Regions from separate parts of the Labilibaculum euxinicum genome, predicted to be linked through region 1. Evidence: riboswitches for the same ligand, from Rfam matches in the RefSeq annotation. Region 1 holds a riboswitch; each other region holds the start of a gene.

Region 1 (3,217 bases):
TTGTGGTTGTGTTGGTGAAAAATACATTATTATATATGAATTATAAAAATTTAATGGACTTCTCTGTTTATCCATCTGATGTGAGTCGTTTTGAGAACGGATGGAAAGGACTGGAAGAATATATTATTGACAAAAAAATAGATGGGGTTGAATTACTAATCGGTTATGATTCTCCATCCGAAGAAATCCCAAAAGGAATAGTTAAAAGTGTTCATTTGCCATTTTGGGTAACCTGGTTGGATGTTTGGCGAAAAGGAGAGGATGCTGCCAAATATTATTTTCCTAATATGTTAGCCGAGCATTTGCAATTTTGCTGCGGAGGTACGAATGCTGCAGAAATGATTACTTCTCAGAAGAAACTGTGGGAATACGCAGCACATTTTCAACCATCTCATGCTGTTATACACGCTGCACATGTAGAATTGGAACATGCTTTTACGCGTGATTTTAACTATAAAAGCACTGAGGTAATGACGGGTTTAGCAGAAATGCTGAACAGAACGGCTCAGGAATTTGGTGATGGAGAACCTCCTGTTACATTAGCAATCGAAAATTTGTGGTGGCCTGGTCTGGATTTTTTATTTCCGGCTGAGGCCGATGATTTTGCATCACGACTGGATTTTTCAAATTGGAATCTACTTTTGGATACGGGACATTTAATGAATACGAATATTACATTGAGATGTGAGGATGAGGCCATTGATTTTGTTTTGGATCGGATATCACGATTGTCAAAAGATATTCAGGCGAAAATTAAGAGTCTGCATTTGAATTTGAGTTTATCAGGAGAATATCAAACGAAACAGGTTATGAATGGTTTGCCAACAGGATGGTCAGACTTAAATCATACGGAGAAATATACTACAGCACGTAATCATGTTCTGCAGATTGATCAGCACTTGCCATTTACCAGTAAACGGGTAAAAGAGATTATTCACGAGATTGAACCTGAAATTGTAATTCATGAATTCATTACAAAGGATATCAACGAATATTCAGAGAAATTGGATGTTCAGATGAATGCCTTACGTTAGTGAAATTGCATGAGATGTCTTTAAATAGCATTTTTCACATTTCTGCATCTTATAATAAAGACTGTTTCGTTCAATACGATTCAGTCTTTTTGTTTTTGTATGACAGTTATTCCTGATTGCTTTTTTAAAACCTCTTCTTTTTCCGAAATATTCCATAGATTTGCAGGAATTGGGTTTCTCTCTTTTGAGAATTAAAATGGGAATCCGGTGCAATACCGGAGCTGTCCCCGCAGCTGTAAGCCCTCAATGATTTTTCATTGATAAGTTCTGACAAATCAGCCACTATGTGAATGTAGTTTTACATGGGAAGGCGTTAGAATTGGGTAAAGCCAGAAGACCTGCCTAATAAATTGAACTGTTTCGTAACTTCGGGGAACTGAGTAACGAAGGTATAATTGTAGTAATTGTATTTTCTTGTCTGCTATCCCCACAATTATTGTGGAAGAAAATGAATTTATTAAAATCAAGCTGTTGGGCATTACTCCTAATCCTGTTATTGGGTGCTATTTCCTGTCAATCCGGCGATCCAAAAAAGAAAGAAAAACAAGCTGATAATTCAGCTGTCGATTCATCTTTTTATCATCAATCTCAATTAAAGTACGCCAAAGGCTTTCAAATTAAACTTCTTGCCAGTGGCTTAAAAGAATTGATTGTTTGGGATCCTTGGAACGAAGGCAAAATTTTCCAAAAATATTATTTGAAGAATCGTGGGGAAAAAACGGATATTCCGGTTCCTGCTGATGGTTTGTTGGTAGAGGTTCCTGTAAGAAGTATTGCCGCGCTATCGAGTACTCAAATCGGAATTTTAAAGTTCTTAAACGTTCAGGATCGAATTGTTGCAGTTTCTTTGCGCGATCGTATTTACGATGAGGAGTTGGATAAAAAGGCTCAGAATGGAACGATACAAGCGGTAGGTCATTCGGAAAGTCTGAATTTTGAGAAAATTGTTGAGTTGGATCCTGAATTGGTAATGGTTGCCGGTTTTATGAACATCACCGACAAGGAAACTAAATTAATGAACGCAGGTTTACCGGTTGCTTATAATATAGAGTGGATGGAAACTTCACCCTTGGCACGTGCTGAATGGGCAAAATTTATTGCAGCCTTTTTTAATGAGGAGGCCGAGGCCGAAAAACATTTTAATGCTGTAGAAAGGAGATACAATGATTTGAAAATGTTGGTGGAACATGTGGAGAGTAAACCAAGTATTCTTTCAGGCTATAATTTTAAAGGCATTTGGTATATGCCAGGCGGACAAAGCTACTTAGCGCAATTCCTTCGCGACGGAAAGGCAGATTATTGTTGGTTTTCTGATAGCATCAGTGGCAGTATGCCATTAAGTTTTGAGATTGTTTTCGATAAGCAGGGAGAAGCAGATATTTGGTTTGGCCCCGGACAATGCAGAACTTTGGAGGATATGAAAAACATGGATGAGCGTTACACTTTATTTCGATCATATAAAACAGCTCATGTTTTTTGTTCAACAAAACGAATGAAAGATAGCGGCGCCAACGATTGGTTTGAGTCTGGTGTAATGCAACCCGATGTTGTGTTTAAAGATGTGATTAAGATTTTACATCCTGAATTGCTGCCAAATTATGAATTGTATTACTATCAACAATTGAAATAGGAGAGCTATGCTGTTGAATAAAAAAGGAAGATTGTTTTCGCTCGTATTTGGGATACTATTCCTTCTCATTTGTGGTATTTTCCTGTTGGATTTGATATTCGGAAGTGTAAATATTCCTTTTAAAAAGGTGTTTGCAATTCTATATGGTGCTGATGTGAAAAACTCATGGAACTACATCATTTTAAATTTTCGATTGCCGAAAGCTTTAACTGCCATTTTTGTTGGAGCCGGATTATCGGTTACAGGCTTAATGATGCAGACACTTTTCAGAAATCCATTGGCAGGACCTTACGTTTTGGGAATTAGTTCCGGAGCAAGTCTGGGAGTTGCTTTAATGGTAATGGCATCGGCTTTAATGCCGGTTGCTTTTGGTGTAATTTCGGCTTTTCTGGGTAGTTGGGCTTTGGTTGTTGCTGCTGTTTTAGGTGCATCATTAGTATTTATGCTGGTTGCTTTGGCCTCTCTTAAAATATCCGATAGTGTTTCATTGCTGATTATCGGGATCATGTTTGGAAGTATTACCGGTGCTGTAGTAAATATTCTGCAATACTTT
Region 2 (3,217 bases), 680 kb from region 1:
GGTTTTCCCTGATTTTGAAGATATGTCATTCTGATTGTATTTGTAATAGTATTTAAATTGATCAGAATTAAAATCTAAAGTGATGTAGTCCTTCTTATTAATTAGGTATTTGGCTCCTGCCGAATAAGAAAAATCGTTGTAGTAATAACCATATTTTTTTACTGTTATTGGCTGCAGTACATCTTTCTCGTATTTCGATCCCATTGCATATACGCTTAATTTATTGGTTGCGGCAAAATCAAAGCGCTGACTGATGGTGTAATCTTCGAACGCATTCACTTGTTTAGCGTCTGTAACAACAAGTACATCATCCGATGGATCATCATTACCCATATCATCGTCAATTTCGAACTTGCTTAGCTGCCACCCGTCCGATTCCTTTCTGGAATAAGTTGTAAGAGATGAAAAACGCCCTAAATTCAAACCTACTTTATTGAAGTACTGCCTGTTTCCATGTTCGCTTAAACGGGAATTGCTTTCCGCGTAGATTTTTCGTTTCGATTTTTTGGTTATCACATTAATTACACCAGCAATGGCTTCCGATCCGTACAATGATGAAGATGCACCTTTAACCACTTCAATTCGTTCAATATCATCAGGATTAATGCGGTTGATGTCATTCTGACCTCCAACATCTCCGTATATTCTTTTTCCATCAACAAGTACCAAAATGTAATCGTTCCCCAAACCGTTTAGCTGCATAAAAGCTCCCATGCTGCCCGGAGTAAAATCAAATGATGGACTGATTCCAGTCATTAAATCATCAAACCCGGATGCGGAAACAGCCTTCACCATCTTGCTGCTGATTAGTTCGGTTTGAACAGGAGCACTTTTTAAATGATGCGGTGTACCGGTACCTGTAACAACCACTTCGCCCAATTCTCTCTCGGATTTATTCAACTGAAAATCAATAGTATTTGCTCCTTCCTTAATTTCGATGATTTCTTTTTTTCTTCCATATCCCGAATAGGAAACAACAATTTCGTACTCTCCCACCTTTAAGTTTCTAAACGAATAAAACCCAACGCTGTTGGTCGCTGCTCCAATGGTTGTTCCATGAAAATAAACATTGGCACCAATTAAAGGATTTGTCCCGTCCTTTTCTGTAACTGCTCCGGACAATGTCCCCACCTGAGCAACTAAACTCTGACTTACCAATATAAAAAGGCCAATCAAAATGTAATTTTTAAACTGCATGATCGTTTTGTTTTTTAAATTTTAAAACATCACATCTTGCTGCCAAATGTTTACACAAACAAAGAAATTGGAATAATAAATACTGAACACGCGCGTAAGTTCAATACATATACTTCGATTCCCGGAAGCAAAATGTTCTTTAGTTACGACTTGGCAGGTCTCCTGACTTATCTCAGTTTTTACAGCCTTCCCCCCATTTCTGAGAGTGGCTTGCGGTGTAAAAACCATATTTTGCACATGACAAAATGAGATTTACAGTAGCGGGTACTGTTCCGGATTCTCACCGGATTCCCTTTTCATTCCCTCAGACGATAGCCTGAGCAGAACACCAAAATCGATACAAATGTATTATATATATTTTTAACAACGGTCTAAACAGCTCTTCTAATAAATGTTTTTAAGCACATATTGTAATAACACATTATTTGAATAGCAGTGCCGTGAAAATTTTGCCTGAAAATCTGTTTCTTTCTAACCTACCCTCTTTGGCAAATTCTTATGTTTTTTTAAGGAGCTGTTGAAGTATATATTAAACATACTTTAACAGCCTCACTATTACTACAACTTAAATCCAACTGTAAGCATAACATTCCGTTCTTGTCCAGGAATGTACTGATTAGAATAAACCGAACTTGAATAATATTTTCTATTTAAAACATTATTGATTTTCAAATGCAGATAAGTTCTGTCTAATCCATAACCCAATACAGTATTAAACAGCCAATATTCAGGTAAACTATACTCATTAGACGAATTGGTATATAACTTATCAGTATAGTCAATACCAGCACCTACACTACAATTTTTTAACGCTCCTTTAAGCACCTGATAATGTGCCCATACAAACACATGGTTTTTAGGATTGTTCCGAATGCAATTCCCCTGTTTTGAGTCATGATATGCATTCGCTGAATACTTCCTGTATTTTGCCGTATTATAAGCATAACCTGCTTTTATACTTATCGAATTTACTGGTTTAAAAGTAGTTTCAACATCAAATCCTTTGGAATCAACAACGCCGATTTGTCCGTAAATTTTATTTCCCTCATCGGTTTTTCCAAGGTATTCTACAATGTTGTTCTTTTTAATGTAGTAGGCACTGGCATTTACAAACAGTTTCGAATTATAATTGTATTTCACACCTAACTCGGCTTGATAACCATTTTCGGGCTCGTATACTTCTTTACCATCATTTGGATAAAATTGATTCCCATCTTTATTTAAATACACATAGCTCTCATCGTAAACAGAACGTTTTGGTTTAAAGAAACTTGAATAAGATGCATACAATGCCAATGGCTCAATAGGTTCATAAACCACTCCGGCCCGATATGAAAAAGATTTATTTACAATCTCATTTTCTTTTGATTTGGATGTAATATTTCTTCCATTACTTACTATTCCAGACTGATACCTCATGTTAAAATAATCGAAACGCATCCCCAGCATGAATTTAAACTGTTTTGAAATCTCAATTAAATCCTGTGCATACAAAGCATTCACCATTTCGTGATAAATACTTGCACCTGAAAACTTTGTTGTTAAACCTCCTTGATTTAGTACAGGGTTACGAACAGCAATTTTTGCAAACAAACCTGCTCCTGCTACATCTCCTCCGTCAAAATCATACCCTTTGTAAGAAATTCGATCGATATACATAAAAAAACAGCCCATTGTAAGATTGTGCTGTAACAAACCTGTTTTTATCTGAGTTGAATAATACAAATCATTTTGAAAAGTTTTTGTATGATGAGAAAATCGTAAAGGATAAGTACGTTGCAAAGTATCTAAACTAATATGTATTTTTTCTCCTCCTTGTAAAAAATAGGTATCGTATATTGGATTTTCCGAATGCAAATAACTCAGCTCTTCTGTTGAAAAATAATCAATCAAATCGTCAGAATAGGAAGCTTGCATTTTCAATTTGGAATTTCCGGAGGTTTTCCGGGTGTATTTTATTGATGCGTTAACATTTTCATGATCCAAAAAATCAGCAGGATCGTTATAACGTTGTTTACGG
Region 3 (3,217 bases), 690 kb from region 1:
TATGCAACCGGAAGCTGCGAAGAGTTGGTATAATAAGGTGCTGCTCCGTTTCGGAAGTTTTCCTGATTGGCAACAATTATATCATCGTAAGTTTTGGTGTCAAGCTGAGCCAAACGATAGGTTGTTCCTTCGGCCGGAGTCGCTTCCAAATTATAGATGTTACCAGTTTCCTCTTGAAAACTAACCAGTTTTTGCTTCATAAAATCAAAAATCCGAAGTGCAAAAGCATTTCCTTCTTCCGAGACCAAATCACTTCCAATAAAATTCAGGCAACACTCATTCATTCCAACAATACCTATTGTTGAAAAATGATTTTGCCAAAATTTGCCATTCCTGTTTTTCAAATGACGCAAATAAAATTTTGAATAAGGGAACAATCCTTTTTCCGTTAAATTTTCAATCATTTTTCGTTTGATCTCCAGACTATTTTTCGCCAAATTCATCAGATGCTCCAACCGCTTAAAGAATTCAGCTTCGTTACTTGCTTCGTAGCCCAAACGAGGTAAATTTACAGTTACCACTCCAACCGAACCGGTTAACGGATTTGCACCAAACAGACCTCCTCCACGTCGTGCCAGTTCACGTTTATCCAAACGCAGCCTGCAACACATACTTCGCACATCATCAGGCGACAAATCAGAATTTACAAAATTAGAAAAGTACGGAATTCCATATTTAGCAGTAATTCTCCAAATGTTTTCATACGCTGGTTTATCCCATTCAAAATCGGATGTGATATTATAAGTTGGTATTGGGAAAGAAAAAACACTTCCATTGGCATCTCCTTCTTCAATCACCTGTGCAAAAATTTTATTAAAAAGATCCATCTCAACCTGAAAATCCCCGTAAACTTCGTTCATCAATTTGCCGCCAATAATTACCGGCTGATCACTCATAAATTTTGGAACATTTAAATCCATGGTCACATTGGTAAATGGTGTTTGGAAACCTACCCGGGTAGGAACATTCATATTATAAAGAAATTCCTGAAGAGCCTGTTTAATCTGATTTTCATCCAATTGATCGTACCTTATGAAGGGAGCCAATAAGGTATCGAAATTCGAAAATGCCTGGGCTCCGGCGGCTTCTCCCTGCATGGTATAAAAGAAATTGACCACTTGTCCGAGAATGGTACGAAAATGTTTGGCCGGCCGGCTAACCAATTTGCCCGATGCGCCTTTAAAACCTGTTAATAAAAGATCTTCCAGATCCCACCCTACACAATACACACTTAAGAATCCAAGGTCGTGAATGTGAAACGCTCCTTTCTTGTGAGCATCTCCAATTTCCTGCGGGTAAATCTTATTCAGCCAATATTGTGAACTTACAATGGTCGAAATATGTTGATTCAATCCCTGCAGAGAATATGACGAATTCGCGCTTTCTTTTATTCTCCAGTCCTGAAGATTCAAATAATCGTCAACCAAGTTTAAATTGGAAAATAATTCCTTGGTGTCGCGAGCCAACTCATGTTGTTTCCGGTATAAAATAAATGCCTTCGCAACTTCAAACAAGTCATATCTGAATAGTGTTTTCTCTACCAAATCCTGAATTTCTTCCACATTGGGAATTCCCGAAAAATCAATCTCTTTCATGATCTGACTGACACAAAATTCGATTAGTTCAACGCGCTCTTCACCTACTGCCTGAAATGCTTTATTGATTGCATTTTTAATTTTATCAGACTTGAATTTAACAACCTGACCATTTCTTTTCCGAATTTGAGATTCGGATACACTACCATTCATTTTCATTTTATTGTTTTTTGATTTTGAAAAAAATGATAGCTTCTGAGGAAAATATAGAATAGGAAGATACATCGAATAGTGTATCCTCATTCTCTGCCTTTCTCCCGAAAGCTACGAATAATCATTACAGGCAGGTCTTCTGGCTTGTCCTCTTTTGGTTTGCCTTCCCATTTTAGTTGAGATAAAACAGTGGCTTCAGAAACCAAAAATATGAGGACTTACAGCTGCGGGGACAGCTCACGAATTAAACGTGATTCCCTATTATTCCTTTCGGAACCTATAAATCAACACAATAGTAAGAAGAAAAAATATGATAATCAATCTGAGTTATTAACAGTTATTGGTCAATAAGCTATGAAAGAGGAAGAAACACGGTTCAATTCTTTTTCAGGAAAGAATATCCTCAATAAAGAAAACTTAGTAAATTGAATTTATCTACTACTATGCAAGAAAGTATTTGAGAATTCATCTTAAAAATGGGATTTAAAGCGAACCAATTTGTATCCTACTTTTTGAATTTACCTTAAAGAAAAACTTCAAATACGAATTTGTCTAAGTACAAACTAAGTGAAAAAATACAAAAGTACAGGTATAATAAAACCAATCATCATTAACCAAATGCCTCTTTTCTTAAATCCATTTTTCCCTTTCACCATAACAGCTCCGGAAATGGCAAAAAATATTAATACAATTGCGTAAATAATGGCTATTGATGAAAACCTTTTGCCTGAATTGTAGTGAATATCATTCACAAACTTATACACCGGCACCTTTTTATATGTTGTTAGTAAAACCTTACCGCTACTAGGGTAATACTCTCCCAACCCACCTTTAATATAGATATTATAAATTCCATTTGCCGGAATTACCTGTGTTAACTTTGGCAAGTCTTTAAAATGGTTTTGAAAGTATAACTTAAATTCCTTTGGACTTAAATTTGGTTTAGCTTTTTTCTCCAAAACTATTTCCTGATACGAAGGATCTTTCTCATTTTTTTTCAAGATTAATAAGACTCCCGACACAGCATAAATCAAGGTTAATCCTATAAATAAATAGCCAAGATCTCTATGCAGAGACCTTATGCTTTTATTCAACTTTTTACTATTCCACAATTTCATACGAAGTTCCGTTTACAAAATAAACTAAATAAAAATTTCTATTTGCCTTTTTCATCCATTCGCGCATTTGATTAATATTTGTCATTTCTGAGGCACAATGTTCTCCCCCTTCTTCGGCATCTTCTTTAGCCTTTACTTTTGCTTCCCAATCGTTAATAAACTTTTCAGATAAACGGTTCTCTTGAAGCGTTCCTTTAACCGCAATCGTAGAACCTGATAATTCCCGGTTAAAACCCTTGATATCTCCCGTAGCTTCAACTCTTAACGACAGTTTACCTGTTTCATCCAGTAATATCGCTCTACGACCCGAATGAGCACATACATGTTTTACCATTCCTTCAAAATAAACCT
Region 4 (3,217 bases), 680 kb from region 1:
GCCTGAAGGTTTAACAAATGCGTCTATTTCCTCAAAACTGTTTTCGTCGAACAGCAATTCAATTCTTTCTTTGGCAGTTAGTTTTCCCTTTTTGTGTTGTTTCGAGAAATATTCCCAATTGTATTGTGCTGCTAACTGTTCTTGTCGGCTTGTATATTTTTGAAATGGTATTCTGTTGTCTTTCATTATTTTTAGTTGTAAAATTTAAATGAATTCATTGTGAGCATATTTTCCAATTAAATAGAATTTAGGTAAAAAGTAATACCAGTACTTGTGCGAGTAAAACCCGTAAGAACATGACCAAAGGGTATACAGTGGCGTAAGCAGTCGATTGTGCCTGAATCGGAGCGATTGAATTGGCAAATTCTAAAGCTGGAGGATCGGTCATGGATCCGGCCAGTAAACCACAAATAGTGAGGTAATTGATTTTTAGGGTATGAGCAATAACGGCAACGATAAGGAGAGGAATAAAGGTGATGGCAAAGCCATAAAGCATCCAGATGTAACCTTCGTTTAGAAGCGTTTGTACAAAATATTTCCCCGACGAAATTCCTACACATGCCAGAAAGAGAACAATGCCCAGTTCCCTGATAAACAGATTGGCACTTGGAGTCATGTAAAAATCAAGTTTACCAATTCTGCCTTTGTGCCCAAGTATTAGAGCAATTAATAGTGGTCCGCCTGCCAAACCAAGCTTGGCAGGTGCAGGAAGGCCGTGAATATTTATCGGAAGCAAGCCAATAATAACACCTAGTAATATTCCCAGAAAAATGGGGAGGATATTAGGGTGTGATAGTTCTTTTACAGAGTTGCCAAGCAGAGAGGCAACTTTAATCAGAGCTTTTTTTTCTCCTACAATACGTACGGTGTCACCAAATTCAATACTATCTTCTTCCTTCGGCATTAACTCAATACCATTTCTGTAGATTCTGGTAATGTTTACAGGGAATTGGCGTGAGATTCCAATTTGCTTTATACTTTTTCCCGCCAGCTTTTTATTGGTGATCATCACTTGTTTCATTCCAAGTTTACCAGACACCTCAACATCTTTGGTTGTATTTATTTTGCCCAAATTAAGTTGAATGAATTTAAAATTTGCTTCTACCGATACTCCATAAAGAACATCTCCTTTTTCAAGAACTGTTTCGGAATCGGCAGCCATAAAATCATCGTTTCGTTTAATTCTTGAGAGAACAAAATTACTACTGCAGGTATCTTTCAGAAAAAGTATGCTTTTGCCAAAAAGGTTTTGGTTGGTAACCTCAACATTTATGGCAATTGGTTTTCCATCGAGGCCGGTAATTTCTTTATTGTATCGTTCTTCTTCCTGTTTTACATTGATTTTGAAAATTACACGCAGTAATATCATGCTGATAATGATTCCAAAAATTCCGAACGGATAAGCAACAGCATAGCCCATGCCCGCAATTTCGATATTTTCGCTTGCGCCCATAACATCGCCAATGGTTTGCTGAGCAGCACCTAAACTAGGAGTATTGGTAACAGCTCCGCACATAATTCCGGTGATCACGGAAGTGGGAACATCGAAAATAAATTTTATGGCAACTGCAATAAAGAAACCTGAAATAACAATTCCTGAAGCGAGCAGGTTAATCTTTAATCCATTATTTTTAAGTGAAGTGATAAAGCGTGGCCCCACCTCTAAACCAATGGAATAAACAAATAATATCAAGCCAAATTCTTTAATAAAGTGCAATACGTGTGCATCGGTAGCAGCTCCCAAATGACCAATTAACAGACCGGAAAACAGTATGCCTGCAATGCCCAATTTAATTTTGAAAAACCTTAGTTTTCCAAATAGAATACCTAAAACAGCGGCCAGACAAATGATGACAATTGTAGATGCTGTTCCTGGTGTAGTTAATAGTTCTATAATGTTCATGTTGAATTATTGGTGTTTTAAACGATATGATCTCAAAAGAAGATCATTTTTTAGTGAGAAATAAAGGGATATGAAAAGAGCCGGAACTCCCATCTACCTTGATACGAAGTCAGGATATTATGAATTGGCAAATGAAAGTGCCGGCTCAACTTAATTGATCCAGAGGCTGGTCAGGAATCAATAAGGAATGTTATAAACTTGTTGAAAGGGGAATAAAATATTTTTTTCGGAATGATTAGTTTTAAAGCCAAAATACATGTCGTATTTAGTCTTAACTGTTTTCTCCATTTCGCGAGGAGTGCTGCTTACTTTTTGCATAACAATACATTTTAAATGGTAAAACTGTATGCTTTGCGTTAATCAATAAAAAAACAGGAATAATAGAATTAAAAAGGAACTTTTAATTCACTAGCGAGTCCTGATTTTTAGCTTTATGTCGCGAAAGCATCAATCTAATTAAATAAGACAGGTCTCCTGGCTTTTCCATTTACAACGCCTTCCCATTCCATATGTTGGAACAGTGGCTTGATGTTGCAAACTGTTTTGGAATTACAGTTGCGCGTCAGCTCACGATTTTAACGTGATTCCCTATTAAACCCTTTTTACGGGGTATCTTAATTATTTTCGGAAGCAAAGTTATCAAAAAAAGTATCTAAAAAACAAATTTAAATTTCCTTTAAGTTGAATCAATTTGATTTCATGGCAATTAAAAAAGGAGAAGTAAAGAAACTGATCGTTTACAGAGGTATGGATTTTACAAGTAATCTATTGCTGAAGCTAATTTGATTTTCTGGGATGTTGATTAAAATAACAGAATCTTAATTTGCTTGTAATGAGAATTATAAATTATGTGCTGATTTTCGGAAACCAGAATATTTATGCTATAAAACACTTTTGGTTTGTTTGATGTGAATACGATATCTTAAAATATATATGATACATTTGCATCGATTTTGGTGTTCTGCTCAGGCTATCGTCTGAGGGAATGAAAAGGGAATCCGGTGAGAATCCGGAACAGTACCCGCTACTGTAAATCTCATTTTGTCATGTGCAAAATATGGTTTTTACACCGCAAGCCACTCTCAGAAATGGGGGGAAGGCTGTAAAAGCTGAGATAAGTCAGGAGACCTGCCAAGTCGTAACTAAAGAACATTTTGCTTCCGGGAATCGAAGTATATGTATTGAACTTACGCGCGTGTTCGGTATTTATTTTTCTAATTTCTTTCTTTGTTTGTGTAAACATTTGGAGGCAAGATGTGATGTTTAAAATCAAAAACAACTCAATCATGCAAAAAAAGATGTTGTCCTTACTGC

Evidence for each region. Region 1 has a riboswitch for cobalamin ahead of ACY0M5_RS10515 (ABC transporter substrate-binding protein). Riboswitches for the same ligand answer to the same signal wherever they lie in the genome.
Region 2: another riboswitch for cobalamin. It lies ahead of ACY0M5_RS13075 (TonB-dependent receptor); the one in region 1 lies ahead of ACY0M5_RS10515 (ABC transporter substrate-binding protein).
Region 3: another riboswitch for cobalamin. It lies ahead of ACY0M5_RS13110 (ribonucleoside triphosphate reductase); the one in region 1 lies ahead of ACY0M5_RS10515 (ABC transporter substrate-binding protein).
Region 4: another riboswitch for cobalamin. It lies ahead of ACY0M5_RS13085 (putative transporter); the one in region 1 lies ahead of ACY0M5_RS10515 (ABC transporter substrate-binding protein).

What each region holds. Positions count from the first base shown of each region.
Region 1 is NZ_OY782756.1:2,612,635-2,615,851, forward strand. It holds gene ACY0M5_RS10510 (TIM barrel protein) at 36-1,034, shown strand; cobalamin riboswitch at 1,189-1,394, shown strand; gene ACY0M5_RS10515 (ABC transporter substrate-binding protein) at 1,483-2,664, shown strand; gene ACY0M5_RS10520 (iron chelate uptake ABC transporter family permease subunit) at 2,672-3,217, shown strand, end outside.
Region 2 is NZ_OY782756.1:3,288,989-3,292,205, forward strand. It holds gene ACY0M5_RS13075 (TonB-dependent receptor) at 1-1,197, opposite strand, end outside; cobalamin riboswitch at 1,333-1,545, opposite strand; gene ACY0M5_RS13080 (TonB-dependent receptor domain-containing protein) at 1,756-3,217, opposite strand, start outside.
Region 3 is NZ_OY782756.1:3,301,057-3,304,273, forward strand. It holds gene ACY0M5_RS13110 (ribonucleoside triphosphate reductase) at 1-1,754, opposite strand, end outside; cobalamin riboswitch at 1,861-2,044, opposite strand; gene ACY0M5_RS13115 (PepSY-associated TM helix domain-containing protein) at 2,312-2,866, opposite strand; gene ACY0M5_RS13120 (hypothetical protein) at 2,850-3,217, opposite strand, start outside.
Region 4 is NZ_OY782756.1:3,293,227-3,296,443, reverse strand. It holds gene ACY0M5_RS13090 (acyl-CoA carboxylase subunit beta) at 1-186, opposite strand, end outside; gene ACY0M5_RS13085 (putative transporter) at 248-1,903, opposite strand; cobalamin riboswitch at 2,351-2,535, opposite strand; cobalamin riboswitch at 2,841-3,053, shown strand; gene ACY0M5_RS13080 (TonB-dependent receptor domain-containing protein) at 3,190-3,217, shown strand, end outside.